One region of the Paenibacillus sp. FSL K6-1122 genome, then DNA from elsewhere that is predicted to be linked to it. Evidence: predicted binding sites of a transcription regulator. Region 1 holds the regulator's gene; each other region holds the start of a gene.
What was found. The regulator Rex, encoded in region 1, represses fermentation and respiration genes when NADH is low (regulators of the CRP and FNR family bind a similar motif). The targets are predictions, from matches to a motif close to TTGTGAAATATTTCACAA.
Positions count from the first base shown of each region.

Region 2: a site for Rex is predicted at 5,319-5,336, ahead of pflB (formate C-acetyltransferase). Genes of this name have one in related genera too.
Region 3: a site for Rex is predicted at 8,109-8,126, ahead of nadA (quinolinate synthase NadA). Genes of this name have one in related genera too.

Region 1 covers NZ_CP150272.1:4,470,224-4,480,324, forward strand. Annotated here, with positions in the region: gene NSQ20_RS20020 (hypothetical protein) at 1-316, opposite strand, end outside; gene NSQ20_RS20025 (DUF5590 domain-containing protein) at 619-1,149, opposite strand; gene NSQ20_RS20030 (amidohydrolase) at 1,187-2,494, opposite strand; gene NSQ20_RS20035 (redox-sensing transcriptional repressor Rex) at 2,481-3,134, opposite strand; gene dinG (ATP-dependent DNA helicase DinG) at 3,354-6,215, opposite strand; gene NSQ20_RS20045 (tetratricopeptide repeat protein) at 6,358-7,005, opposite strand; gene panD (aspartate 1-decarboxylase) at 7,099-7,482, opposite strand; gene panC (pantoate--beta-alanine ligase) at 7,475-8,371, opposite strand; gene panB (3-methyl-2-oxobutanoate hydroxymethyltransferase) at 8,368-9,246, opposite strand; gene NSQ20_RS20065 (biotin--[acetyl-CoA-carboxylase] ligase) at 9,590-10,101, opposite strand, start outside.
Region 2 covers NZ_CP150272.1:4,698,869-4,708,969, reverse strand. Annotated here, with positions in the region: gene NSQ20_RS21175 (hypothetical protein) at 1-625, shown strand, start outside; gene NSQ20_RS21170 (Crp/Fnr family transcriptional regulator) at 713-1,429, opposite strand; gene adhE (bifunctional acetaldehyde-CoA/alcohol dehydrogenase) at 1,860-4,472, shown strand; gene pflB (formate C-acetyltransferase) at 5,419-7,677, shown strand; gene pflA (pyruvate formate-lyase-activating protein) at 7,767-8,519, shown strand; gene NSQ20_RS21150 (extracellular solute-binding protein) at 8,969-10,101, shown strand, end outside.
Region 3 covers NZ_CP150272.1:64,349-74,449, reverse strand. Annotated here, with positions in the region: gene NSQ20_RS00345 (anthranilate synthase component I family protein) at 1-391, opposite strand, end outside; gene cysK (cysteine synthase A) at 531-1,469, opposite strand; gene NSQ20_RS00335 (peptidyl-prolyl cis-trans isomerase) at 1,815-2,765, opposite strand; gene hslO (Hsp33 family molecular chaperone HslO) at 2,789-3,709, opposite strand; gene NSQ20_RS00325 (type III pantothenate kinase) at 3,783-4,553, opposite strand; gene nadC (carboxylating nicotinate-nucleotide diphosphorylase) at 4,560-5,426, opposite strand; gene nadB (L-aspartate oxidase) at 5,423-7,063, opposite strand; gene nadA (quinolinate synthase NadA) at 7,099-8,037, opposite strand; gene ftsH (ATP-dependent zinc metalloprotease FtsH) at 8,337-10,101, opposite strand, start outside.

The sequences.
Region 1 (10,101 bases):
CCCACCAACTTTCCAGTGCTTCACTGGAATGATCCACAACATCCAACTTTAGTGAGCGTGTTCCAATCAGGGTCTGTCCTTCTTTGTGAATATATTGTACCAGTCTGCCCAAATCAACATCAGGTTGCAGATCCAGTTTCAATTGTACGTCATTGCGGTTAATAGTTAATTGAACGTCATTGACTCCATCGTACTGGGTTACCATTTTTTCAATCGGATTCTGCACAGCCACCTGACGATATACAAACCAACCTCCAAACAACACAACGGCTGAAATGACGGCAGTTATAGCAATAGGCAATACTTTTAGCTTCAAGTGAATTACCCCTCCCAGATTTTGGCCCAACCTACTGGCTTATTGGTATATACGAATATGTGCACATTGACTCCTGCGAGAATTTCGACAGGATTATTTGTTTTTGAATGTAACTTTGAGTACATATCTGAGTATATCACATCGTATATACAATTTCGAAGGCGAAAATATGAATAAATTATTAATTTTAACTATTTAAATCAAATATGTTTACAGACAACACAAAGAACCGGTTCAGTCGGATATCCGTCTGCCGGTTCTTTCATTTCTTTAATTCTCTATTTATCTCACTCTATCTTGTTCTAGCTGTTCGGGAGTGTGTAGACCAGGTCCACCTGTTCTCCGTTGCTAAAACGATAAAAGCGATAGTGGTTATGCGTACCGTCTTTATAATACACTTGCCACACATATATTCCATTCACAACTCCGGGCATGATTCGTTTAATCTCACCGGCAGGAACTTCAGAACTGAAGCGATTGCGTATCTGCGCTTCGGACATGCCATTCTGCAGCAGCTCACTGTGTACAGCGTTTGCACCCTTAACCGGTTGATTGTTTGCATCGAATTTAACCCAGACCATAACATCCTGGTTATCCTTGTTTTTGCCGATCAGGGTCCAGTAGATGTTGTCAGAGCCTTCTTTGTCTCCCCAGATGTACTTGCGCAATTCATCATAGGATGTAATGCCCAGTTGCTCCTGTGCTGCTTGTATGGCGAGCGCTTCTTCCTTGCGTTGGTCCTGCGTGACATGGACGTAATAACGCTGAAGTCCAAACAGAATCAGAACCAGTGCAAGCAGCGAAATCCATATCCACTTCTTTTTTTTCTTCAAAAGCCGAACTTCCTTTCCCTATGATGCTGTCCTGCAATTAACGAGCAAGCAGACCATCAAATGCCAATTGAGACTCACGCAAAATGCGTTCTTCATCCAGCGTCAGACATTCGCCATGTTTCACCACTTGTTTTCCATCCACCCATACGTGCTCAACATCTTTAGCAGAAGCCGAGTAGATTGTATGTGAGATCAGGTCTGTATGTGGATAGAAATGTGCCTGTTCAATGTCCAAGGCGATAAAGTCAGCCTTCATGCCGACCTGGAGTGCTCCGGTATTGTTCAAGAAGATAGATTTGGCACCGTATGACGTTCCGAGTAGTAACGCTTCGCCTGCTGGCACTGCCGTCGGGTCACCAGATACACCTTTGTGGATCAATGCAGCCAGTCTCATTTCCTCGAACATATCCAGGTTGTTGTTGCTTGCCGGTCCGTCTGTTCCGAGTGACACGGTAACTCCTGCTTTCAGCAACGCAGGTACCCGCGCAACACCGGAAGCGAGTTTCAGGTTACTTCCCGGGTTATGGGATACAGCCACATCATGACGGGCCAGAATCTCAATCTCTTCGTCATTCAGATGCACCGCATGTGCAACCAGGGATGGACGAGAGAAAAAGCCCAGTTTCTCCAGATGTGCCACAGGACGCAGTCCATAATCAGCCACGTTCTGCTCGACTTCACGAAGCGTTTCCGACATATGTGTATGAAGGGGAAGGTTTAGGTCGTTCGCGACCTGCACAAGCTTCTCTATGTAGTCAGGAGGGCATGTATATGGTGCATGTGGCGAGATTACGGTTGTAATGCGACCATCTGCCTGTCCATTCCACTCACGCGCAAACGCAGCCGACTCCTCCAGCTTCCGCAATTGTTCTTCCTCCGAGCACAACCCGATTACACCACGTGCCAGTGCTGCTCTAACGCCGGATTGCTCCACAACTTTGGCAACTTGATCCATGTGATCGTACATGTCCAGGAAAGCTGTAGTTCCGCCTTTCAACATTTCAAGCACCGATAGCGAAGTTCCCCAATATACGTCTTCTGAAGTCATTTTCGCTTCCATCGGCCACATTTTTTCCTGCAACCATACTTGCAATGCAAGATCGTCTCCGTGCCCTCTGAGCAACGACATCGCTGCATGACCATGCGTATTGATCAGACCCGGCAGGAAGAACAGTCCTTTTCCATCCACTTTGGTACAATTTTTGTCTTCATCCGGCAATGTCTCACCAATATGCACAATCTTGTCATTCTCAACAACCATGTATCCTTGGACCACGTTCCATGTTGTGCCGCCTTCATTAACAGCAAATTTGCCATTGTGAATTACCCATCTATTTGTTGTCATCTTCCTCGTCGTCCTTTCCAGTATCCAAGTAATAGGCCAAACTAAGCAGATCTGTTGTAAAGTCAGCATGGTGAATGCGGATATGCGGCGGTGTTTTTAGAATGGTTGGTGCAAAATTAAGGATCGCTTCAATTCCTGATTCAATAAGCTGATCGGCTACATTTTGGGCTTCCGTATCCGGAACCGTGATAATTCCGATGCGAATGTTTTCCATTTTAACCGCTTCCGTCAATTCATCCATTGGTTTTACCGTCAAACTGTTGATTTGACTACCTATCTTCGGTCCATATGCATCAAATACAGCAACAATCTTCATGTTGTCTTTCAGATATGCGTTGTAGTTGGACAAGGCTTGACCGAGGTTACCCGCTCCTACCAGAGCTACATTAATTTGCTGATCGATTTTGAGAATGTGACGAATTTTCTCGATCAAATAGGATACATCATACCCGATCCCTTTACGACCAAAATCACCGAAGTAAGCCAGGTCTTTACGAATTTGGGCCGGATTCAGATCCAGCCTCTGTCCAAGCTCTTGAGAAGAAACAGTAGCCACCTCACGCTGATGCAACTCGTTCAAATAACGCAAGTAAACAGGCAGACGTCGTACCACCGCTTCCGAAATTTTATCCGATTTCATTCTTGCTCCCCCTTACCAAGGCCACGATAAAATAATAGATGAAAAGATGAGCATTCTGTATAAAACTCAAAGATAAACGTGACATTTTATACAGAATGCTCCTTGTAATTTAGGTTATAAGTTCTTACGTGCAACTACTTTAATCGGATACGGAAATATATAATAAAGTTTAACGCCAAACGATAGTGTCATGCAATGATATAACGAACAAAACAACCATTATTTTTGTTCATTAGCAGGTTTTTCCAACCACTCGGTAATTCGTGGAACCATCTGCTCCGTGAGCATGTGTTCCATTTTGGGACCAGGTAATGAATATAAAAAGAATTTACCGTAGTACGCTTCAATCACCCGTGTATCATAAACAATGACAATTCCTCTGTCCTTCGCTGTACGCACCAAACGGCCAAATCCCTGCTTGAAACGAATGACCGCTTGCGGCACGGACAGTTTCATGAACGGATTTTTCTTCTGTTCCTGAAGCAGCTCACTCTTGGCTTCCACCAACGGATGATTCGGTGGCTGGAAAGGCAGTCGAACAATAGCGAGACAGGTTAGCGCCTCTCCCGGGATATCTACACCCTCCCAGAAGCTGCTTGTGCCCAGAAGTACCGTTGCTTTGGCATCTTGAAACCTGCGAGTCAATTTGGAACGACTTCCACTGTCAACGCCTTGCCCAAGCAACGAGATGTCGTTGCCAGACAGTGCCTCCTTCAGCGGATCATAGACCTGTCGCAACATCTTGTATGAAGTAAACAGAACCATCATGCGTCCACGCGTAGCAATTGCCGTCTCTGCAAGTGATTGCACCAGCATATTAACAAAGTGCGCATCACCCACACTTCCCTTCACACTCGGGAAATCACGCGGAATCACGAGAAGTGCCTGATCGCGATAGTTGAAAGGTGATGGCAGCATCGACGTTAACAGCCGATTATTCTCAGAGGCTTCCTGTAAGCCAAGCTGCTCAATCATGAACTGGAATGACTTATCTACCGAGAGCGTAGCCGATGTAAGCACAACACTTTTCTTTTTGTCAAAAAATAAATCCTTAAGTTGTGCACTAACATCTACAGGTACGGCATACAGCTGGAGAGATTTACTGCGGAACTGACCGCTGGCTTCCATCCAGTACACCGTTTTGGCATCATCCATACGCATGAAGAAACGTAGATTCTCCTTCAATGTGGTCAGATCTTTCAGCAATCCTGTAATGTCCGTGATCAGACTGTCCGATTGATAATCATCCTGATCCTCTTTCACCTCAAGCAGCAATTTGTCCCCTTTGCGAACCAAATCACCCAGAGTCACATAGATCTGGTTCTCCAGATCCTGCAACTCCTGCCATTTTGCAGGTTTCTGAGATGCTTTCAGACGCAGTGAAAATTGCCCCGTCTCTCCCGGTGAAGCATCACTTCGTTCAGGCAACAGACCAAACAAGGCATCGCTCATACGATCCCACAGCTCCTTAACTTCAAGAGCGAGCGGGAACATCTGATCCACCATGGAGCCCCATTGCACCGAATTTTCATGCCCGGATAACTGCGAACGAAGCATAGGCAGCTGTCCATTACGACTGTCTTTAAATAGGCGGGTCAGTGTATGAACCAAGGTGAAATATTTCATATGCATTCCAAGATGTTTACCAGCGACATCCTCCAGATGATGTGCCTCATCGATCACAAGACTCTCATAGGCTGGCAGCAGCTGATGCGCGGCTTTCACATCCGTAAACAATTTAGAGTGATTGGTGATTACGATATCAGACAACCCTGCTTCATGTTTGGCACGATGGTAGAAGCATTTACGGAACCATGGACAGGATCTTCCCAGACATGATTCGGATTCGCTCTGTACCGTCTCCCAGAAGTCCCCTCCGCGTCCGCTAAGGTTAAGTTCCTCATCATCTCCGGTTTCGGTCTGCGTAAGCCAGACAATCATCTGAGCAGCTGTGAAATAATCCTCTTTGGGTGTAGCGAACTCACGTTTATTGATTTTGTGTTCAAATTTGCGCAGGCACAGGTAATGTCCACGTCCTTTGAATACAGCAGCCTTAAACGGGAACGGAACCACTTGAGTCAGCATCGGAATGTCCCGCTCTCTCAATTGCTCCTGCAGATTGATCGTATGCGTGCTGACCATAACTTTCTGTTCTTGCTTCACACTTTCGTAAATAGCAGGCAACAGATACCCTAGAGATTTACCGGTACCCGTTCCAGCTTCGATCAAGAGATGTTTCTCTTCATCCAGGGCTTGCCTTACACTGCTGAACATCTGAGTCTGCGCTTCACGCTCTTCGTAATGATCCAGTGTATCCTTCAGATTCTCCCGAACCTGGTCCATAAACTGTTCGAAGCTTACACCATCGAGGGGGTTAGCCTCCCGCTCATCGCGTGGTGCACCAATATCGGTCCAATCACTCACATTTAGAGCAAGCTGACGATAATAGGTATGTCCGTCCAGATCCTGAATCGGCTCTGCTTCCTTCTCACTACGCATCCCGTCCAAGAACCAACCCAAGTCACTGTCTTCTGGTGCAAACAGGTCACTGAGGCGCTGAATCGTTATGAGCGGTAATTCCTTTAACTCATCCAGACACTTGAGCAGCACATAGGCTGTCGCCAGTGCATCACTGTCTGCCTGGTGAGGGCGATCATGTTGAAATCCAAATTCAGAAGATACATAACCGAGTTGATAAGAACCCAGTGATGGGAATGTGATCTTCAGAAAATCAATCGTGTCCAGAATGCGGCCAGTGAACGGCAAATAACCGCAACGGTCGAGAGCATTCTGCAAAAAGTGAAAATCAAAAGCGACGTTGTGTCCAACAAGCACCACATCATTAAGCAGCGGAACCATCTCCATCATCATCTCTTCGAGTGAAGGAGCGTCCGCCACATCTTCATCGGTAATACCCGTCAACCCCGAAATAAACGGGGGAATCGGTACACCAGGGTTCACATAAGAACTATATATTTGAGTTATGCTGTAGTCATGATCTATGATGGCAAGTCCGGCCTGTATAATCTCACCGTCGGACTGCGTGCCGGTTGTTTCGAAATCCAATACGGCAAATTTCATTGCAATGTACGGTCCCTTCCATTCCAGTCTATGTTACAGCATAGCAAAAAAAAGGGGATTTGAAAATTAACTGACAAAAAAGCGGTGTCCCCGCCGCTATGCCAAAGGAGGGAACACCGTTTTTTTGTCGCCGAATTCCCGCTTAATGAAGGGTCGTCAGCTGATTAGCATATTGCAATTTTCCCCTGTTCAACCTGCAAGCTTCCATGTTGTACAGTGGTTCGGTCAATGTCGGGTCATACTGAAGGGCCTGTGCAAAGAGTGAACATGCAGCTTCGGGATTCGCAAGCTTGACTTGAATACAGCCCAGGGCGTTACACACAAGCCCTTTCAAGCGAGGTGAACCTTTAAGGTACATGATCTGCTGTAAATGTGTTCCGGCTTCCGCCATTTGTTCCAGATTCAGATACGCCAGCGCCAGGTAAAAACGAGTTAATGCACTCTCCGGATGGTCGGTCACAACCCGGGAGAATTGCATGATCGCCTGCGGATACATCTGTAATTTGAAATAACCCTGACCTCGACTGAAACATTCCAGATGGAGTTCAGGCAGAGCGGTAACAGCTTCCTGTTCCGGTTCAAGGGAAGCAGGCTTATCCATCTCTCGCTCCCTCACCTGGCTCATCTTTTCTTCAAACATCAACCATTCATCCAGCATTCCGTCACTCATCCGCTTAAGCAAGTTCCACTTTTGCAACAATTCTTGTTTGTTCAGGCCTTCAGCGGAAGGATAGCTCTTGATAATTTCATCTAACATGTCGTTCATTTCTGCGAAAACATGCTGGAACATCGATGCATCCCCACCCTTGAAAAAATGGATTAGTGCAGTGACCTGTACTCATTTTTTGCTTCAAGGGCCGATTTCATTCTCCTTACCAGTCGATTACATAATTGTTGCGTGGACTTCCTGTTTCATCGTTTGTACAGGTTTATTCTGTCCATCTACAAATACAACGGTTGGTTTGTGAGTATTTGCCTCTTCTTGCGACATCATGGCGTAAGAAATGATAATGACGTTATCTCCAGGCTGTACCAGACGTGCAGCTGCGCCGTTAAGACATATGACTCCGCTTCCGCGTGGTCCTGGAATCACATAAGTTTCCAGACGTGCACCATTGTTGTTGTTCACAATTTGCACTTTCTCGTTTTCCATCAAGTCGGATGTTTCCATCAAGTCTTCATCTATGGTAATACTACCCACATAGTTCAAGTTGGCTTCTGTTACCGTAGCCCGGTGAATTTTGGATTTCATCAGTGTTCTAAACATGGGACAGTACCTCCGATTTTTGCAACCTAATATTGTCAATCAATCTTGTTTTTCCGAATTTCACCGCAAGTGCGATGAGCAGATCGTCACGTCCTTGAACTTCTTCCTGATCTGCGAGCGGCTCAAGGCTAGGAAAAGCCTGAATCTCGGCATAGTCGATAATGGCAAGCGGTGAGCTTGTAATATGCTCGCGCAAGATGCGACGGATATCTGCGGCTGTAGTAACTACACCTGTATCTGCGGCTTCCTGAGCTGCACGTAGTGCCTTCGACAGAACCAAAGCCTGTGAACGCTGATCTGGGTTGAGGTAGACGTTACGTGAACTGAGGGCAAGGCCATCCTCTTCGCGAACAATCGGACAGGGTACAATTTCTACAGGCATATTCAAATCATTCACCATCTGTTGAATGACCGCAACCTGCTGAGCGTCTTTCATTCCAAAAAATGCACGCTGTGGCTGTACGATGTTAAACAGTTTGGAGACTACGGTCGTTACCCCGTCAAAATGTCCTGGACGTGAAGCGCCACATAAGCGCTCCGTCAGTTTTGAGACAGATACGGTCGTTTGCGTTGCCTGTGGATACATCTCTTCAACAGAGGGAATAAATACGATATCCACTCCTTGTGAGCGTGCTGTTTCCACATCTCTGGCTTCATCCCGCGGATAGCTGTCAAAATCTTCATTAGGGCCAAATTGAATTGGATTAACAAATATGCTTAATACCACGATATCGCTCTGTTGTCTGGCTACCTGCATCAAGCTTGCATGACCTTGATGAAGATAACCCATTGTTGGTACCAGACCTACAACAGACGCACTGGACCGAATCGCTTGACGCTTCAAGCTTAGTTCCTGTCTTAACTCTGCGATTGTCCGTAATACTTTCATGAGTTACTCCCCACCTTTTCCTTGCGTTGTCCGCCGTACAGTTGATCCAGAACACCATCCGCCGCATTGAATACATGCTCTTCGGCCGGGAACGAACGATCTTTCACTTCTTTCACGTAAGCTTCGATGCTGGTTCTGATTAATGTACCCACATCTCCATAGGTTTTGACAAATCGTTTGGGCATATACGGAGAGGCGTATTGAACCACATCGTGGAATACCAGTACCTGACCATCACAGCCTCGTCCTGCTCCAATTCCGATGGTAGGGATGGACAGTTCCTCCGAGATCGCCCGTGCAACTTCTTCCGTAACCAGTTCAAGCACAATGCCAAACGCACCTGCAGCTTCCAAGGCTTTGGCTTCGTCCATCAGACGTTTCGCATCCGCTGCATCCTTGCCCTGAATGCGGTAACCACCAATCTGATTAACCGATTGAGGTGTCAGTCCGATATGTCCAAGAACAGGCACGCCTGCTTGCACGACTGCTCTGACGGTGTCCGCTATCTCGACTCCGCCTTCCATTTTAACCGCATGGGCATGCCCCTCTTGCATCAGTCGACGGACACCCTTAAGCGTCTCATCCACGCTGCCATGATACGTCATAAAAGGCATATCAGCCACAATAAATGTCTTCTCAGCACCGCGCACTACGGAACGTGTGTGGTATACCATGTCGTCGATGGTCACGGGAAGCGTCGAATTATAACCCAGTACTACATTGCCGAGTGAATCACCAACCAGGATCAGATCAATACCTGCTTCCTCTGCTAGGAGCGCTGTTGGATAATCGTAAGCCGTGATCATGGTAAGCGGCACGCCATCCTGCTTATATTTTTTCATTTTCACAATATTCAACGCTTGTTTGTTCGCCATTTTTTTCATGGCTCCTTTCTTCTTTTCAAATAAACGCAACAAAAAAACCTTTTAGTTTTCCACTAAAAAGTCCCGAAAAGTCAAAAAAGAGTCACTTGCGATCGTCCCTTCTGTCTCGGTCCTCTTCGGCTCAGAGCAGAATCCAACAACTCACTTAAACGTATTTCATTCTTGCACTGCGGTCTGCTTATATAAAACACATCAAAGCAGAACAAAGGTTACTGTTACGGGAGTGCAATTCGGTCTGCATTAGCCGATATCGCCTCACGAACACAGTATACCAAAGTTCTGCTCAAACTTCACGTCTTATGTTCATTTTACCAGTGAAAATTCGACAAATTGTTTATGATTTCCAGGAAATCTCACCAGAGATGATTAGTGTATGTTCTCCATCGTGCTTCTCCACGATAAGTGCACCAGAAGGGTCAAGACCAATTGCCTTCCCTTCAATGACACCATGAGGATTCGTCACTGTAATCTCTCGATTCATCGATACGGACAGGGCCTCCCATAGAGCTGAGATCACGCCAAATCCTTCTTTTTGATACAAAAAATACAACTGTTCAAGCTCCGTCAAAATGGCAGCCGTTAGTTTGGTGCGATCAACGGATTGACCCGTTTCCATCTTGAGCGAAGTAGCGATTGTGGTCAGATCTTCCGGATAATCCTCGGGATCAAAGTTCACGTCAACACCTATACCTGCAATACAGTATCTGACTTCATGATCTTCCACCGTGGATTCAAGTAATATGCCACATACCTTGCGTCCGTCAATCAACACATCATTTGGCCATTTGATGCCTGCATCAGCTCCTGAACAAGCTCGAACGGCACGACATACAGCCACTCCTGTTA
Region 2 (10,101 bases), 230 kb from region 1:
GCCAATTGTCAAAGAGACAGAAACAGCGAATACAATCACAGTGGCTGTAGATGGCAGTACGTTTTTGCCTGATGCAACAAAGTCCATTAAGCGAGATTTTAGTGAGGGTTTGACACTCAAAAAAGCATTACTCAATAGCGGACTGGTTGATTTTACGGCAGATGGCAAGCGGATTCAATCCGTGGGTGAAGTTTCTCTGGATTCTTCGCTGAGCTGGGCTGTCAAATTAAACGGCAAGGATATTGAACAGGAAGATTGGGACATGGAGCTTCATGCCAAAGATGAAGTGATCATTTACGTGAAAGCCGCTGACAGTGGGGGGGATGGCGTTGCATATCAGACAACGTTACTCAAGGTTAGCGGTGGGAACATTATGCCAACCCTTAATCGTCAATATGCCGGTGTCTACGTTCAAGAGTGCACAGTTCGCGATGTGTTGAAGTCCAGCGGCATTGTAAGAATGTCGGAGAACAACAAATTTGTCGTTTCGGTCGAAAATGTCACGCCTCGTATGAATGAGCGGTGGGTCATTATGGTGAATGACAAAGAATTAATGGAAAATGGTCTGGACATGAAATTAAATCCACGTGATGCGGTAAAGCTTGAATTGACCAATGCATCCTAAGTATACCAAGAAGCCCAATCTCTTTTTAGAGAACTGGGCTTTTTTTCATTAAATATATAAACAAGATCCGTTCAGCATAGTCAAATATTAAATACGACAGATCTCGTTCGGGCAAAGCTCACAGTGACAGATTCCTTGTAGCATCTTCAGATCTTTGATGACAATCATGCCATTGTCATATTCAATCCCGTCTTTCTTACGCAGGTCGCTTAACATGCGGTTTACACTTTCACGAGTGGCTCCAATCATATTGGACAGGTCCGTGTGGGTAATTTTTTTGTGAATAATGACATGCTCTCCATGAGGCTCACCATACGAATTCGACAACCGAATGAGGGTGGAGCAAAGTGCACCCGGTTTGCCATATAACATAAGATCCCGGAATTTGGTCTGTGTCAACCGGTGGTGGATGCCCATCCATTTCATAAAATCGATCGCGAAGTCACAATGCTGGCAGATTAACATTTCCAGGTCTTTATGTTCCAGTACACCGATCTCACTGTCCTCCAATACTTCCGCTGAGAAGCTGTGTTTAGAGCCAAAGAAGGGATCAGCCTGCCCAATCATATCACCGGATTGATACATGTACATGATCAGTTCCTTGCCTTCATCCGTGGATTTGGTGATCTGGGCACGGCCCCGTTTCATATAATAAAGTTTGTCAGAGATGTCGCCTTCCCAGTACAGATGTGTACCTTCCGGATAGGTTCTATCTTTCATGGTAACCAGCAGATGGTTGAAATTTGCTTCCGAGAAACAGTTAGTATTACCGCGCTTTTCCAGTACAGTTGTTAGTTCTCTCATAAGTCTATCTCCCCTTTATGTCCATCGGACGACCTTCTGTAGTAAGCAGTAGCCTCCGAGGTTCGCCGCAAACCGTTGCCGTCCTGATCAGGGTCATCTCGGCCGGGAGGAAGGACGGTACAAATTGCGGTGGTTCAATTTTTAAGTTCAGTATATACCTAATCTTACCGTTTGAGGGGGAAGGAAAGGGGGCAAAAATGACGAAATTTCAAACATTGTGATAAAATTCACTTTTAATGGAGAGGATGAATTTTACAGCCCTATATTTTAAATAGGAAGTGAAAATGGTCGTATGAAGGACACTACAAAACTTAAATTAAATTTGTTATACTTTGTGAAAAAAATCACATAATTAAGTTTATTGTCATGTTACGATGTGAATGTAAACGAGAGAGACAAACTAATACGAACCTTTAGGAGGATGAGGGAGATGGCTGTAAAGAACGAAGTCGCCCCAGCAAAAGAACCGACAGCAGGTCAGTATATTCAAACGTTAATCGACAAAGCGAATAAAGCACACGCCGCATTCATGAAGATGGACCAGAAGCAGATTGACCGGATTGTGCAAGCAATGGCGCTTGCGGGTCTGGATAAACACATGATGCTCGCCAAGATGGCCGTAGAAGAAACAGGCCGCGGAGTATATGAGGATAAAATCACCAAAAATATATTTGCAACAGAATATGTGTACCACAGTATCAAGTACGATAAAACCGTAGGTGTGATTGAAGATAACGAGTATGAAAGCTTCCAGAAAATTGCGGAGCCGGTCGGCATCATCATGGGTATTACACCAGTTACCAACCCAACATCAACGACGATGTTTAAAGCATTAATTTCCATCAAGACGCGTAACCCGATCATCTTTGGTTTTCACCCATCTGCACAGAATTGTAGCCGGGAAGCTGCCAAAATCCTGCTGGAAGCGGCTGTGAAACATGGTGCACCAGCAGATTGCATTCAGTGGATTGATGATCCTTCCATGGATCGTACAAACGAACTGATGAATCACAATGATGTGGCTCTCATTCTGGCAACAGGCGGATCAGGCATGGTACGTGCAGCGTACAGCTGTGGTAAACCTGCACTGGGCGTAGGACCGGGTAACGTACCTTGCTTTATCGAGAAAAGCGCGGATATCAATCAGGCAGTAACGGATTTGATCCTGTCCAAGTCTTTCGATAACGGCATGATCTGTGCTTCCGAGCAAGCGGTCATCATTGAAGAACCGATCTTTGATCAAGTGAAGAAAAAAATGATTGCAAATGGCTGTTACTTTGTTAACAAAGATGAAGCAGCAAAATTGACAGCAGGTGCGATTAATACCGAGAAATGTGCGGTGAACCCGGCGATTGTTGGTCAATCTGCGGTAAGCATTGCGAAATTGTGCGGTATTGAAGTTCCAGCAGGCACCAAAATTCTCGTGGCCGAGATTGAAGGGGTAGGTACCAAATTCCCATTGTCGGCTGAGAAATTAAGCCCGGTACTGGCTTGTTACAAAGTTAAAACGGCAGCAGAGGGCATTGAACGTGCAGCAGAAGTGGTTGCTTTTGGCGGCATGGGTCACTCCTCGGTTATCCACTCCACAAATGAAGAAGTGATCGGCAAATTCGCAGATCGTTTGCAAACTGGACGGATTATTGTGAACTCACCATCCACACATGGTGCCATCGGGGATATCTACAACACAAACATGCCGTCATTGACACTGGGATGCGGATCATACGGACGTAACTCGACTTCTTCCAACGTAACCGCTGTGAACTTAATCAATGTGAAAAGGGTGGCTCGCCGTACCGTGAATATGCAATGGTTCAAAGTGCCGAACAAAGTCTACTTCGAAAAAGGGGCAACGCAGTATCTTGCCAAAATGCCTGACATCACACGTGTGGCGATTATTACGGATGCCATGATGGTGAAGCTTGGATATGTTGAAAAGGTAGAACACTATCTGCGTCAACGCCAAATGCCGGTAGCCATCGAAGTATTCTCCGATGTTGAGCCAGATCCATCCACAACAACGGTAGATCGCGGAACCGAAATGATGCGCCGCTTCCAACCAGACTGCATTATCGCACTCGGCGGTGGATCACCGATGGATGCTGCCAAAGCCATGTGGTTGTTCTATGAATATCCGGACACGGACTTCAACGATCTGAAACAAAAATTCATGGATATCCGCAAACGGATCTACAAATATCCACGTCTCGGCGTAAAAGCGAAATTTGTAGCGATCCCAACCACATCGGGTACAGGTTCTGAAGTGACATCGTTCGCGGTTATCACAGATAAAAATCAAGGTAACACCAAATATCCATTGGCCGACTATGAGCTGACTCCAGACGTAGCGATTGTCGATCCAGAATTCGTATATTCCCTGCCTAGAACAGCGGTTGCCGACACAGGAATGGACGTACTGACGCATGCGATTGAAGCTTATGTATCTGTTATGGCAAATGATTACACGGATGGACTTGCGATCAAAGCAATCCAACTGGTGTTCCAATACCTGGAGCAATCTGCGCTGCAAGGTGATAAACTGGCACGTGAGAAAATGCATAATGCTTCCACGATTGCAGGTATGGCGTTTGCCAACGCATTCCTGGGCATTAACCACAGCTTGGCGCACAAATGGGGCGGTCAGTATCACACCGCACACGGACGCACCAATGCCATTCTGATGCCACACGTCATTCGTTACAACGCGAAAAAACCGACCAAATTTGCATCGTTCCCGAAATATTCGCACTTTGTAGCGGATGAGCGGTATGCCGAAATTGCCCGTATCTTGGGATTGCCTGCTCGCACGACAGAAGAAGGGGTAACCAGTCTTATCAATGCCATCCGTAACCTGAACAAAATCTTGGGTATTGAAGAATCGTTCCAAGAGATCGGATTCGATGCCAAAGACTTTGAAGCACATGTCGATTATCTGGCAGACCGTGCCTTCGAAGACCAATGTACAACCGCCAATCCGAAGTTGCCGCTGGTAACTGAACTGGCTGATGTATACCGCAACGCTTTCTACGGAAAGTTTGAATAATAAATTTAGAACAAAGCGTGCTTTACGGCAAGAAGATCAGGGTTCCCCGAGAGGGGAGCCCCGATTGCCGTCTTTCACACAATAACGAGAGGGCAGAAAAACAGAAGAGCGAGCATCTGTTTTTCAGGATTTATTCTAAGATTTGATTTGCTCCGAGCATAGAGGAGCAAAAGGGTTCTAGAGAGGTTACACGTAATCCGTGATGTGGCTGTTTGAGCCAGATGTTCACACAATAACGGAGTGGGCAGAAAAACAGAAGAGCGAGCATCTGTTTTTCAGGATTTTTTCTAAGATTTGATTTGCTGCTCCGAGCATAGAGGAGCAAAGGGTTCTATAGAGGTTACACGGAATCCGTGATGTGGCTGTTTGAGCCAGATGTTCACACAATAACGGAGTGGGCAGAAAAACAGAAGAGCGAAGCACCTGTTTTTCAGGATTTATTCTAAGATTTGGTTTGCTCCGAGCGTAGAGGAGCAAAAGGGTTCTATAGAGGTTACACGGAATCCGTGATGTGGCTGTTTGAGCCAGATGTTCACACAATAACGGAGTGGGCAGAAAAAACTGAAGAAGCGGAGCGTTCGCCTTTATCCCCGGATTTTCCCCTTTGAAATATAAAATTGAAAAAATCCGGGGATAACAGCGATCGGAAGTTGTTCTGCCCGCGCAGTGACTAAGTGTGAAACTAAAGAGGGTTCAATGGGACACAGCGCAGGTGGAGTGAGTTAGTTCACTGGCTTTGTGACAAAAATCACAGATGATGAAAGCCCCAAGTCGTATACTGAAAATGTAAGAAAAACATTCATCCCGCGGTTCCGGTTCCCAAGTAGAGAGAACATGTTCCGGTTTATGTGAAACAATTCACATTAATCGCGGCTCTGGGCACACAATGCTACGAATGAAGCAAGATGTTATGTGTCCAGAAATCCAAATTAGTGGAGGGATTACGATGTCGGTGATTGAAAAAGATGTCAAACAACAAACAGGCTGGAGAAACTTTACCAAAGGAACATGGACCAAATCCGTAGATGTGAATGATTTTCTGGCACACAACTTGTCTCCGTATTACGGTGACGAAGCATTTCTCGCAGGTGCAACCCAGAATACCAAAGAATTGTGGGAGATCGTATCTGATCTGACCAAAAAAGAACGGGATAACGGCGGTGTCCTTGACGTTGACGTGAACACACCAGGTACTATTATTTCTCACCAACCCGGTTATCTGGATCAATCCAAAGAGCAGATTGTCGGCGTTCAGACCGATGCTCCGTTCAAACGTTCCATTCAACCAACAGGCGGAATTCGCATGATGATTGACGCATGTGAGGCATATGGCTTTGAAATGCCACAGGGCGTCATTGATATATTTACAAACATTCGCAAAACACACAACCAGGGTGTATTCGATGCTTATACTTCCGACATGCGTGCAGCGCGTAAAGCAGGAATTATTACAGGTCTGCCAGATGCTTACGGCCGTGGCCGGATCATCGGTGACTATCGTCGTGTAGCTTTGTACGGGGTAGACTTCCTGATTCGTAACAAAAAAGGCGAACTGAATGCACTCGAAGTTGATGTTATTGATGAAGATGTCATTCGTTTGCGGGAAGAATTGTCTGAACAGATTCGTGCATTGCAAGAATTGAAACAATTGGGCGATATGCACGGGTTCGATATTTCCTTGCCAGCGACAACAGCAAAAGAAGCGTTCCAATGGTTGTACTTCGGTTATCTCGCTGCGATCAAAGAACAAAACGGTGCTGCGATGTCACTGGGACGTGTATCTTCTTTCCTGGATATCTACATTGAACGTGACCTGCAAGAGGGCATTTTGTCCGAAGAACAGGCTCAGGAATTAGTTGACCATTTTGTAATGAAACTGCGGATTGTCAAATTCCTGCGTACACCGGATTACAACGAACTATTCAGTGGAGATCCAACATGGGTGACTGAGTCCATCGGTGGTATGTCCGTGAATGGTGAAACGCGTGTAACCAAAAACAGCTTCCGTTTCCTGCATACGCTGCACAACCTGGGTCCTGCACCAGAACCGAACCTGACTGTTCTCTGGTCAACGAAACTTCCAGAAGCTTTCAAAGATTATTGCAGTAAAGTATCCATCGAAACCAGCTCAATCCAGTATGAAAATGATGATCTGATGCGTCCGATCTACGGTGACGATTACGGTATTGCTTGCTGTGTGTCGGCGATGAAGATCGGGAAACAAATGCAATTCTTCGGCGCTCGTGCCAACCTGGCAAAAGCTCTCCTGTATGCGATCAACGGTGGTCGTGACGAGAAATCCGGAGCACAAGTTGGACCTGAGTATCCTGCCATTACTAGCGAAGTGCTGGATTACAATGAGGTTATGAAACGCTTCAAACCAATGATGGAGTGGCTGGCTAAGCTGTATATGAACACCCTCAACGTCATTCACTACATGCACGATAAATACAGCTATGAGCGTATCGAAATGGCATTGCATGACCGTGACATTGTACGTACGATGGCTTGCGGTATCGCTGGTCTGTCGGTTACAGCAGATTCACTGAGTGCGATCAAATATGCCAAAGTAAAACCAATTCGTAACGAACAAGGCATCGCTGTTGATTTCGAAATCGAAGGAGACTTCCCTTGTTACGGTAACAATGAAGACAGCGTAGACAGCATTGCTGTTGAACTGGTCGAGAACTTTATGGGCATGATTCGCAAGCACAAAGCTTACCGTAACGCAGTTCCAACACAATCCGTTCTGACGATCACTTCCAACGTGGTATATGGTAAGAAAACAGGGACTACACCGGATGGTCGTAAAGCAGGTGAACCATTTGCTCCAGGTGCAAACCCAATGCATGGTCGTGACAAAAAAGGTGCACTGGCATCCCTTGGCTCGGTAGCCAAATTGCCTTATGAACACAGTCTTGACGGGATTTCCAATACCTTCTCCATCGTGCCAAAAGCATTGGGTAAAGAGGAGACTACACGTAAATCCAATCTGACTGCGATGATGGATGGTTACTTCGGTCAAAACGCTCATCACCTGAACGTTAACGTATTTGATCGTCAGCAATTGATTGATGCGATGGATCACCCGGAAAGCTATCCACAACTGACTATACGGGTATCCGGATATGCCGTTAACTTCATTAAATTGACTCGTGAACAACAGTTGGATGTCATCAACCGTACGTTCCATGGCTCGATGTAAGTAATTTGCTAGTAGAAGACCGCTAGAGCAAGGTATTCCAAATCATATTAAACGCACAGCGGATGCGGATACAGAAAGGAAGAGGCAGCATGGTTAACGGACATATTCATTCACTCGAAACTTTCGGGACGGTTGACGGCCCAGGCATCCGCTTTGTGCTTTTTATGCAAGGATGTCTACTCAAATGTCAATATTGCCACAACCCTGATACTTGGGCGCTGGATGGTGGAAAAGAAATGACGCTTGAGGAGGTACTGGCTGAAATTGAGCCTTACCTGTCTTACTACCGCAGCTCCGGAGGCGGGCTCACGATATCTGGTGGAGAACCAACGTTACAGGCTCACTTTGTAGCCGAAATCTTCAAGGAAGTGAAGCGGCGCTGGGGATTGCATACGACACTGGACAGCAACGGATTTAACGAACCGGAACGGATTCACGATCTCCTGGATCACACAGACCTGGTTCTGCTGGACCTCAAACATATTGATGATGAGAAACATATCAAGTTGACAGGCAAATCCAACGAGAGAACGTTGAAAACGGCCAAGTGGTTATCGGAGCAAGGTCGGAAAATGTGGATACGCCACGTGTATGTGCCTGGCATTCATAACGAGGAAGAGGATTTGCTTAACCTCGGACGGTTTATTGGAACATTAAATGGCGTCGAGAAGTTCGAAATTCTTCCATACCATCAGATGGGGATCTACAAATGGGAGGCGCTCGGTAAAGTATATCCACTGGATGGAGTTCCTTCACCAAGTGAAGAAGAAGTGGAGCGGGCGTATCGCCTGATCGAACAAGGTCGCCAGGAAACGGCTGGCATGGCTTGTTCAGGTAAGTAACTACCGTTATTTACAAGACCTTATAATTTGAACTAACTATTTACACGAGAACGTAGAGGACAGAAATAAGCTGGAGAAGCGGAGCGTTCGCCTAAAAGCTTTCTGCAAGAAAGCTACATCGGAAGCATATGCTATCCCCAGATTTTCACCTTTGTAAAAGTGAATTAAAAATAATCTGGGGATAACAGCGATCGGAAGGTTGTTCTGTCATCGGAGTGGCAAGTGTAATTATTTTTAAGTTCAACTTATATTTCAACCCAAGCAGTCCTTGCGAACATGTTTCGCAGGGGCTTTTTTTTTGCTGTTATCCATTGTAAATGCAAGATTATGGGTCCAGTGAAGGATTTTATCCCTCCATTGATGAATTGTCATCCTTACGATGTAAGCTCCGGCTTTTTATAATCAGAGTGTAAAGCCAAATGCTCAATATCTTGAGGAGGGTCAACCAGATGAAAAAAAGAATGACATTACTGCTTTCATTATTGCTTATCACTTCATGGACTTTGGCGGGATGTGCAAGCTCAAGTAACGAGCCACAGCAAGGCGCAGGCAATACACCTGTGGAGGAAACAAGTAAGGAACCGGTTGAAATGCTTCTCCGCCACACGCAGGTGGGAGCCGACAAACAGAAAAGACTGGCCATTCTGCAGGATGTTGTGGACAAAGTGGAGGGAGAGGTACCCAATCTGACCTTTACGCTGGATGGCGTCGAATCCGATGTGAATCGTAAGGAAAAGCTTCGCGGAGAGATGGCCGCCGGTAACCCGCCGGATATATTTGAACTGTTCGGTAGCCCGGATTCCAAAGTTTATGCCAAGGAAGGTATGCTGCTTGATCTGACTCCGATCTTGCAAGAGCTGGGCATTCAAGACCAGTTTACATCCCTTGAACCGTTTACGTATGAAGGCAAAGTATATGGACTGCCGATTGGCGGTTCGGGCGAAGGTTTTTTCTATAATAAAGAGTACTTCGAACAAAAAGGATGGAAAGCCCCAACTACCATGGCTGAACTGGACAATATACTGGCTGAGATCAAGGCTGATGGCAAAGTGCCGCTTGCTTCCGCATCTAAGGCGGGCTGGGTGCCGCTTATGTTAACCAACCATCTGTGGTCCCGGTATGCCGGGCCGGAGATTACCGCAAAGTTTGCAACAGGTGAAGCGAAGTGGACCGATCCGGGTGTTGTGCAAGGTTTTGCCAAACATAAGGAATGGGTGGATAAGGGTTATTTCAAAAAAGGTGAACTGGGCTTTGAGTATGCCGAATATACCACGCAATTTACAAGTGGAGAAGTGGTATTAATGTATGACGGAACATGGAAATCATCTGTATTTAAGGAAGGTCAGAGCGGTGAATCGCTCATTGGCAAGGTTGGATTCTTCAATATGCCTCCGGTAGAGAACGGAGCAGGCGATCAGACGTCTTTGATGCGGGATGTGAACAATGGATACGGATTCTCGGCAGCAGTGGCGGATGACCCGCAGAAGCTGGACGCAGTGAAAGCTTTTATCAAAAATTTCTACAATGAAGATATGCAGATCCGCGGCCTTGTGGAAGACGGTGTGTTGCCTGCCATGAAGTT
Region 3 (10,101 bases), 2.7 Mb from region 1:
CGTAGCTGAGATAACCTGCGTATCCACCCCCAAAGTCTGGAGCCCCATTAACCTTGGGTGCGCTATACGGGGCAGTCCATCTCTTCAGTACATCAAGCGGCTTGCCGCTGTCCGTCAAGGTGGTTCCTTGCGTCACATCATGAATAACCGCTTCTTGACCTTTACCGGAAATTACAGATACGGGGTCTAACCCCAGAAATGTATATCTCCCGCCTTTGCCATTCTCCAGCACAATTGCGTATGGTGACGCCTGCTCCCAAGCTGCCTCCCACGATAACGGTAAACCGCCATGATACGGTCCCTCATCCGACTTCGTGATATAGGGCATCATGGTCCAGCCTTGTTCAGCCCACTCCATCCAGTCGGCGTATGTTGTCATCAGGTGTGTCATTGCGGTGTGCCGCCCTCCATATGTCGCTAGTTCTATTGTCTGATAGTATACTAAAGCGCCGCCCCTTTTAAAAGCATTACGCCAAAAATCCTCCATACCCGTTAACGGGCAAGGAGGATTGATTTTGTCATTTGTAGACTTAGCCTTCGAAGTTATAAAGAGGTGTGCTGAGGTAACGTTCGCCGTTACTTGGCACGATTACGACCACGCGCTTGCCTTCACCCAACTGTTTCGCAACCTGAAGACCTGCACGGATCGCCGCACCGGAAGAAATACCGGACAGGATGCCCTCTTCCTTCGCTACCTGACGAGCCGTCTCGAATGCATCATCATTCTCAATGTGAATGATCTCATCATAGATTTCCTGATCCAGAATCTCAGGGATAAAGTTGGCGCCAATCCCCTGGATCTTATGTGGTCCTGGTTTGCCGCCCGCCAGAATTGGCGAAGCTGCTGGCTCAACTGCAACAATTTTAATACCAGAGAAAGCTTCTTTCAGCACTTCCCCTACACCTGTAATTGTTCCACCTGTACCGATTCCTGCAACGAAAGCATCCAACGTACCGCCTACAGATTGAATTGCTTCAACAATCTCAGGGCCAGTCGTTTCACGGTGGATCTTCACGTTGGCTTTATTTTTAAATTGCTCAGCCATGAAATAGGAAGGGTTTTCTTTCAGCAGTTCTTCGGCTTTTTTAACAGCACCATTCATGCCTTCAGCTCCAGGTGTAAGCACAAGCTCAGCACCATACGCACGAAGCAAGTTGCGACGCTCCAAGCTCATCGTCTCAGGCATTACAATAACGGACTTGTAGCCTTTGGCTGCAGCCACCATCGCGAGTCCAATTCCCGTGTTACCACTTGTTGCTTCAATAATGGTATCACCTGGTTTTAGCTTGCCTTCTTTTTCCGCTTCTTCCACAATGCTAATTGCGATACGGTCTTTCACGCTTGAACCTGGATTCTGGTACTCCAGCTTCACGAATACTTCAGCACTGCCTTCAGGTACGATACGGTTCAGACGAACAAGCGGAGTACCTCCGATGAGTTCTGTTACGTTATTAACTACTTTAGCCATATGAATGCCCTCCTTAGTGGATGAATAAAACTTGAGTCCTGTTAACCTATACTGTGCGGCCGGTAGCCTCTAGCTGTTATAGAAGAACTGCGGAAATCCTGTTGATCCTATCCCTTACTGCCAAGATTTCTAGCAGGGCGGAGGTTTCCGAAAGTTTCTTTGTTCATAAATAAATCTTTTATATCCGAGTAAACGAGTAGGTATTTATTATTTTCATCTTATCAACGTTAACCCTTATTGTCAATATGAGTACTCAAAAAAAAATACTCTGCCTTTGGCCCTAAGACCGCAGACAGAGTATTTTTATCAAGATGCAGCAGTACGAGACAATCTTTTCCATTGCATTCAGGAGGCAGGAATCTCGGACAGGATTACGGCTTCATACTTGTTACGCAGCATTTGCTCTACCTGCGGCAACGGATCAGCCTGACTCAGAGCCAGTTGCATTCGAATCTCCTCACGGACTTCTTCGGCCGATTGCACCTGGCGTTCTTCTTTATCATTAAGTCTGATAATAACATAACCTTCTTCCACTCGAACCGGTCCGGCAATATCGCCTACATCCAGCCCGGCAGCAAGTTGAAGGATTTCTTCTGACTGGAATGGATCATTCCGCTCAATCCACCCCAGCCTCCCACCAGCGTCACGAGAGAAGCTGTCTGTCGATTGCTTGCGAGCAGCTTCTTCAAAGTCCTCCCCCTTCTCCAACGCATCCAGTAAGGAATTGGCTTCATCTTCTTCCTTCACTACGATGATGGACAAGTCATATTTCTCGGGGGAAACGTAATCCTCACGGTGTTCAGTCCAGTAATGCTCAATATCTGCATCCTTGATCTGTATGCTGATCGTTGCGATTTTCTCAAGCAGCAGCCTGTAGCCGGCTTCCAACTCAAGTTCCTGTTTCGACAGACCCAATTGAGACTTCATTTCGTCAAAATATGATTTCTCTGAATCATACCCATCCATCGCGGCGGCAAGTTCTCTTGCAATCTCTTGGGGAGTGACGATCAGCTTGCGTTCGATTGCTTCGGCATATACTGCTTTACGGTTTAACATCTGGAGTAATAACTCACTGCCGTAACGTCGTTTCAGCGCATCGGTCCACTCTTTGTCCGTGATAACTTCTCCGTTGATCGTCGCTACGGTGCTTCCTTCTTCCGTATTAGCATCATGGGATGCATCTGCCTCGTCTTTGCCCTGTCTGAGACCATGCATAGCCATCACACTACCCATGACCAGCATACCTAGCGTCAAGACAATTACAGCCGTCCACAACCCTTTTTCCTGTCTTGTCATTCCGCATCCCGTCCCCGCATAGATCAGTTCTTGGCTTGCTCTAGGATGGTCTCAAGTTGTTCTTTGTTAAAGTCATAGGCTTCATTACAGAATTGGCAGACCACTTCAGCCTGGCCCTCTTCTTCAATTAATTGCTCCATCTCCGTTTGGCCCAGGCTGATTAATGTCTTCTCTACCCGCTCACGTGAACACTCACAGCTAAAATGAATATCCAATCCTTCCATCACTTGTACATCTGGCAACAATCGGCGAAGCAACTCTTCCAATTCAAGTCCCTGCTCCAGCAACGTCGTCACTGGCGGCAACGTACTAATGGCGTTTTCGATCGCCGTGATCTCTGGATCTGTCAATCCCGGCAACAGCTGCATAATGAATCCACCTGAGACAATAACGGAATTATCCGTATCAACGAGCACACCAACGCCTACAGCAGAAGGTGTTTGCTCCGATTGCGCAAAGTAGTACGTGAAGTCTTCGCCCAGTTCTCCTGAAATAATAGGCACACTGCCACGATATGGTTCTTTCAGTCCCAAATCCTTCGTTATGTTGATGAAACCTTCCGTTCCAACCGCGCCTGCAACGTCCAGTTTCCCCACACTATTGCTTGGCAAATGTACATGCGGATTAGAAACATATCCTCGTACTTCGCCTTTCGCATTGGCATCAGCTACAATCTGTCCAATGGGCCCATCACCGTTGACTTGTACCGTTAACTTCTCTTCACCTTTAAGCATTGCACCCATAATGGCTGCTGTTGTAACCGTACGCCCCATGGCAGCTGTAGCCGTGGGAAACGTATCGTGTCTTCTGCGTAGTTCCTCAACCAGTTCCGTAGTCTGGATAGCAAAGGCTCTTACCTTTCCATTCATTGCTGTACCACGAATTAACCGGTCATGCTTGTTGTTGTTTTCCAAGTCATTCAGCCTCCTTTGGCGTATCGCCATAATAGTCGTAACACAGAAAAAACGGCACAACACTTAAGCTGTAATCTCAGCCCGCTGTATGCCGTCACTATGCTCACCTTTCCCGGTTCCGCTCATATATAATACGCAGCCCTTCAAGCGTAAGCAGCGGATCAACTTCCTCTATACTACGGGTTTCTTCTGCGATAAGTGTAGCGAGACCACCCGTCGCGATAACTCGGGGCTTCGCTCCCATCTCCTCGCGAATACGTTCTACAATACCATCTACCTGCCCTGCATAGCCATATATAATACCTGCTTGCATGGCATGAATAGTATTACGGCCAATAACCTTTTTAGGTTTCTCCAGCTCTATACGAGGCAACTTGGATGCCCGCTCATAGAGCGCTTCAGTGGCGATCTGAATGCCAGGTACAATAGCTCCCCCCAGATAGTGGCCTTTCTCGTCAATACAGTCAAAAGTCGTTGCGGTACCGAAATCGACCACGACGAGAGGGCCGCCATACTTCTCAACGGCTGCCACTGCATTAACAATACGATCTGCACCCACTTCACGAGGGTTCTCGTATCGCAGATTCAAGCCAGTTTTGATACCAGGCCCAACGAGCAAAGCTTTTTTGCCTACATACTTCTCACACATCGCTTCAATTACATTCACCAGTGGCGGAACCACAGATGAGATGATGACACCTTCGATGTCACTTGCCCTGATGCCGGACATATGAAATAAATTATAAATCAATACGCCGTATTCATCCACTGTTGACTGACGTGATGTACTCAGACGAAAGTGGTGCAGCAATTCCCGGCCTTGATATACGCCGAGCACCATATTGCTGTTCCCCACGTCTACAACTAGAATCAAAGAGGTTCACCCCTCTTTCTTTTCATTTAAATCCAGACTAATATCCAGGCTCTCAAAGGAATAGGTTAACCTGCCAACCGAAATTACATCCACACCACTCTCTGCAATACCACGAATGGTCTGAAGAGACACGTTACCGGATGCTTCAACCTTCACATGAGGAGCCTGTTCACGAATAAGTTCAACCGCTTCACGCATCCGCTCTGGATGCATGTTATCCAGCATAATGATATCTGCCCCGGCTTGCAAGGCTTCTCTCACCTGCTCCAGATTTTCAGTCTCCACTTCAATCGTCATCGTATGTGGGATAACGGTTCGCGCACGCTGTACCGCCTCGGTGATTCCGCCTGCACCCTTGATGTGGTTATCCTTAATCATAACGGCATCGTACAGTCCAAATCGATGATTCGCTCCGCCACCCACGCGCACCGCGTATTTCTCAAGTAGTCGGTGGCCCGGCGTTGTCTTACGTGTATCCACGAGCCTGGTCTCAAGACCATCCAGCACATCCACGTAGGCACGCGTACGCGTAGCTATTCCGGACATACGTTGCAGCAAGTTAAGTGCCAGTCGTTCCCCCGTAAGCAGTGAATGTGTACTTCCCTCTACCTCGGCCAAAATCGTGCCATGGGTGACCTGGTCTCCGTCTGTTACCTTCGGTGTAAATACAAGATCAGGATCAACGACTTGAAATACAAGTTCAGCTACGATCATGCCTGCAATAATACCATTGTCTTTGGCGTGTATAATGGCCTTGGATTGGTTGCCTGCCGGGATCGTCACACTTGTTGTAACGTCACCTGCACCAACATCTTCACGAAGCCAGTTTTTGATCGATTCGATAAGCCCTTCATTATATCCATTCAGTATCATGACATCAATTCCTCCACAATCGCTTGTTCTCGCTGTTGCAGACTATGCTTCTGCCACACAATATCATCACGCGCCGGGAAATCCTCACGATAGTGAGCCCCCCGACTCTCCTCGCGGTGTAATGCCCCGCTGGTAACTAACCAGGCACAGGTCAGAAGGTTGGCATACTCCAGCTCTTCCTTATGAGTGAGTGTCTGATCAAAAAATTGCAATTCCTGTTGCAGCTTGTCCATGGCCTTCTGCAGGTCCTCACCATTCCGGCGCAGGCCTACCTGACGAACCATCATTTTCTGTAATCGTAAACGTCTTTCGGATACCGGCTTTTGCTCTTCCGTGATCTTATTGACCTTGTTATTCATGTCCACAGATGAATGCGCAGCCCCTCTTACTTGTAATAAACCAAGCGGAGGGAGAGATTGAATACGATCAACAATTCTCCGCCCAAATACAATCGCTTCTGATAAAGAATTGCTTGCCAGGCGGTTGGCTCCATGCACTCCTGTAGAAGACACCTCGCCACAAGCAAATAATCGGGAGATGCTGCTCTCTCCACTTAAATCCGTTTTCACTCCACCCATCATGTAATGGGCAGCAGGTGCAACGGGAATCCAGTCCGTTGTCATGTCTAATCCATAACGCATACAAGTCTCATATATGGTAGGGAACCGATGCTTGATCATCTCTGGCTGTTCATGTGTAATGTCCAAGTACACAAAGGTACTGTTGGTGGACTCCATCTCACTAACAATCGCTCGTGCCACGATATCTCGTGGGGCCAGTTCAAGCTGGGCATGATAACGATCCATGAAGCGCTCACCCTTCACATTGCGCAAATATGCTCCTTCGCCGCGTACGGCTTCTGACACAAGGAAACGCGGGGCCCCAGGGTAACATAGAGAGGTGGGGTGGAATTGGATAAATTCCATGTCACGAACAATAGCCCCAGCCCGATAAGCCATGGCTACACCATCGGCAGTAGCTACATCCGGATTCGTCGTGTATCGGTACAGTTGTCCTGCCCCACCAGAACAAAGAACGGTTGCCTGTGCCTTCACGAACACTTGCGATCCGTCATCCTTCTGAACCAGAGCGCCAATGCATTCCCCTCGATCTCGATCCGTAATCAGGTCAACAACAAAATGCTCATCCCAAACTTCAATCCCGGGATGCTCATTCACTTCAACAGCAAGCGCACGTACAATCTCATATCCTGTTGCATCTCCGTTGGCATGCAAAATACGGCGGTGGCTATGCGCACCTTCCTGCGTCAACGCCAACTCGCCGTTCTCCAGATCAAATAAAGTACCCAAACGAATCAGTTCCTTCACTCCGTCCGGCCCCTCATTCACCAATACCTCTACCGCTTCGGAGCGGCATAAGCCCGCTCCTGCTACAAGTGTATCCTGCAAGTGGTAAGCAGGTGAATCATCCTCAGCAATAACCGCAGCGATGCCTCCCTGCGCATATCTGGTGTTACTTTCAAGTAATGACTTCTTCGTGATCATTAATACACGTTGTTGTCCACTTGCCTTAATGGCAGTAAACAAACCAGCAATCCCTGAGCCTATAACCAGTACATCCGTCTCTACCATGGGTAGCGCAGACAGATCAAAATCAACTAAATATTGCGGTATCATGTTATTCACCTGTCTTGGAGCAAGAGTAGCGCATCCTACTTTACCAACAACATGCGCTCTAGTGATTCTCTGGCTTTGTCGGCAACGGCCGGTGGCACGTAGATTTGCGGCTTCATCGTTTCCAGGCATTTCACCAGTTTCTTCAAGTTGTTCACCTTCATGTTGGGACATACGAGGAACTTGGTAGCAAAGTGGAACTGTTTATCCGGACTATCCAGACGAAGCTGATATCCTGTACCATCTTCGGTACCTACGATAAATTCCTTCGCTGATGAATTTTTGCAATACTCCAGAATAGCTGTTGTGCTGCCTACAAAATCACCCATTTCTACAACCTCAGGGCGACACTCTGGATGGACAACAAACTCCGCATTGGGATGCTTGGCTCTCATCTCCACCACATCTTTGACTGTAAGCATATCGTGAGTGTTGCAGTAGCCTTCCCAGATAATCATTTTCTTGTCTGTATGCTGCTGCACATAATGTCCCAGGTTTTTATCCGGTACCCAGATAATTTCGTCGGAATCCACCGATTGAATAACCCGGACTGCGTTCGCCGATGTACAACAGATGTCAGTCTCTGCTTTGATCTCAGCCGAGGAATTGATATACGTAACCACCTTGGCATTAGGATGTTGTGCTTTCAATTTGCGTAGTCCATCCACATTCACCATATCTGCCATTGGGCAGCCCGCACGTTCGTCCGGGATAATAACTGTTTTATTTGGCGCAAGAATTTTAGCGCTTTCACCCATAAAATGAACACCACAGAAAACGATCACATCCGCATCTGTCTGTGCTGCCTTCTGGGCTAACAGAAACGAATCTCCACGGAAGTCGGCAACCTCCTGTACTTCGTCACGTTGATAATAATGGGCAAGAATAATGGCATTACGTTCCTTCTTCAACACCATAAGCCGCTCACGCAGCTCGCGGTTCATCTCAGCCTTGCGCTCTAAAGCCAGAGCTTCCACCTGTGATCCTCTCCTTTATCGGGACAGCGTCATGCGCTGTTTCGTGGGCTAACCTAAGTCGTTATCTTCGCTTGAGAAACGAATCACAAGCGGTTTAACAACTAATTTACACAACGTTCACGACTCTGTCAATAAATGAAAAAGGCCCGGGACAGCGCTGTAACCACCTGTTTGCTAACTGGTTCGCCATCTAACTCCCGTTTATCTTTATCTATCCTCTTTTAAAATAATGGATAAAAAAAGAGAGCCTCGAGGGCTCTCTTGATTTCACCTGCTATCATAGCCAGATGTATTGTGTATTAAGACGTTGGCTTAGTTCCGCCATCATCCGGGTTATTGTTATTACCCTTTTCCAGATTCGGAGCTTCGTTTGGAATATCTCCGGCTGGTGGCTCAGGCGTTTCATCTTTACCTTGAATACGAACACGCACATCACCGATGGTGTCGATGATTGGCTCTCCGCCTTCAGTTGGTGTGCCTTCACCATCATTGTCATTCTCTGCTTTTGGAGTCAAAGAACCTGTTTCGATCAATTGCTTGATCTGATCCATTTCCAAAGTCTCAACCTCAAGCAAAGTTTGAGCGATCAGGTGCATCTCTTTTGAATGTTTAACAAGCAAGTCCTTACACTTCTCATAACAGTCATTGATAAAGCGTTGCATTTCCTGATCAATCTCGTAAGCAATGGAATCCGAGTAATTCTGTTCATGACCGATATCCCGACCAAGGAATACCTGTCCTTGTGAACTTCCGAATTGCATAGGTCCCAATTTCTCACTCATACCGTATTCCATAACCATGCTGCGAACAATACCTGTCGCTTGCTGGAAGTCACTGTATGCACCAGTACCAATTTCTCCGATGAACAATTCTTCAGCTACACGACCCCCGAGAAGTCCGGTTACTTTATCCAGCAATTCCTGCTTGGTAACCAGCATACGGTCTTCTTTTGGCAACATGATTACATATCCACCCGCACGTCCGCGCGGAATAATGGTCACTTTATGTACCATATCAGCATGTTCGAGGAAGTATCCAACAATGGTATGACCTGCTTCGTGATAAGCAACGATTCGTTTCTCGCGATCACTGATGACACGGCTTTTCTTCTCCGTACCAACGATGACACGGTCAATCGCTTCGTCAACTTCCTTCATGGAAATATCTTTACGGTTACGACGCGCTGCAAGCAATGCCGCTTCGTTCAAGAGATTCTCCAAATCCGCACCAGAGAAACCTGTTGTACGCTTCGCGATAATATCCATCTTCACATCTTTGGTCAGTGGTTTATTACGGGAATGTACTTTCAGGACAGCTTCACGACCTCTTACATCAGGGCGGTCAACCGTAATTTGACGGTCAAAACGTCCTGGACGCAGCAAGGCAGGGTCCAAAATATCTGCACGGTTCGTTGCGGCAATGATGATAATACCTTCATTAACTCCGAATCCGTCCATCTCAACGAGCAACTGGTTGAGTGTCTGTTCACGTTCATCGTGACCACCACCGAGACCAGCACCACGCTGACGTCCTACAGCATCAATCTCATCGATAAAGATGATACATGGGGCATTTTTCTTCGCATTTTCAAACAAATCACGAACACGTGATGCACCGACACCGACAAACATTTCCACGAAGTCGGAACCTGAAATAGTGAAGAATGGTACACCCGCTTCACCGGCTACGGCACGAGCGAGCAATGTTTTACCGGTACCTGGAGGCCCTACGAGCAATACGCCCTTAGGAATCCGCGCACCTACTGCTGCGAATTTACGAGGGTCCTTGAGGAAGTCTACAACCTCAACAAGTTCCTGTTTCTCTTCGTCAGCACCCGCAACATCTTCAAATGTAACCCGCTTCTTCTCTTCGTTGTAGAGACGAGCACGGCTTTTACCAAAGTTCATTACTTTACCGCCGCCGCCTTGAGCCTGATTAAACAGGAAGAAGAACAGCAGGAACATAATGATCAAAGGAATAAAGGAAGTCAGCAACGTCAACCAGATGCTGTCACCTTTCATTGGCTCCTGATGATATTGGAAATTGTTAGTTTCACTTGCAGCT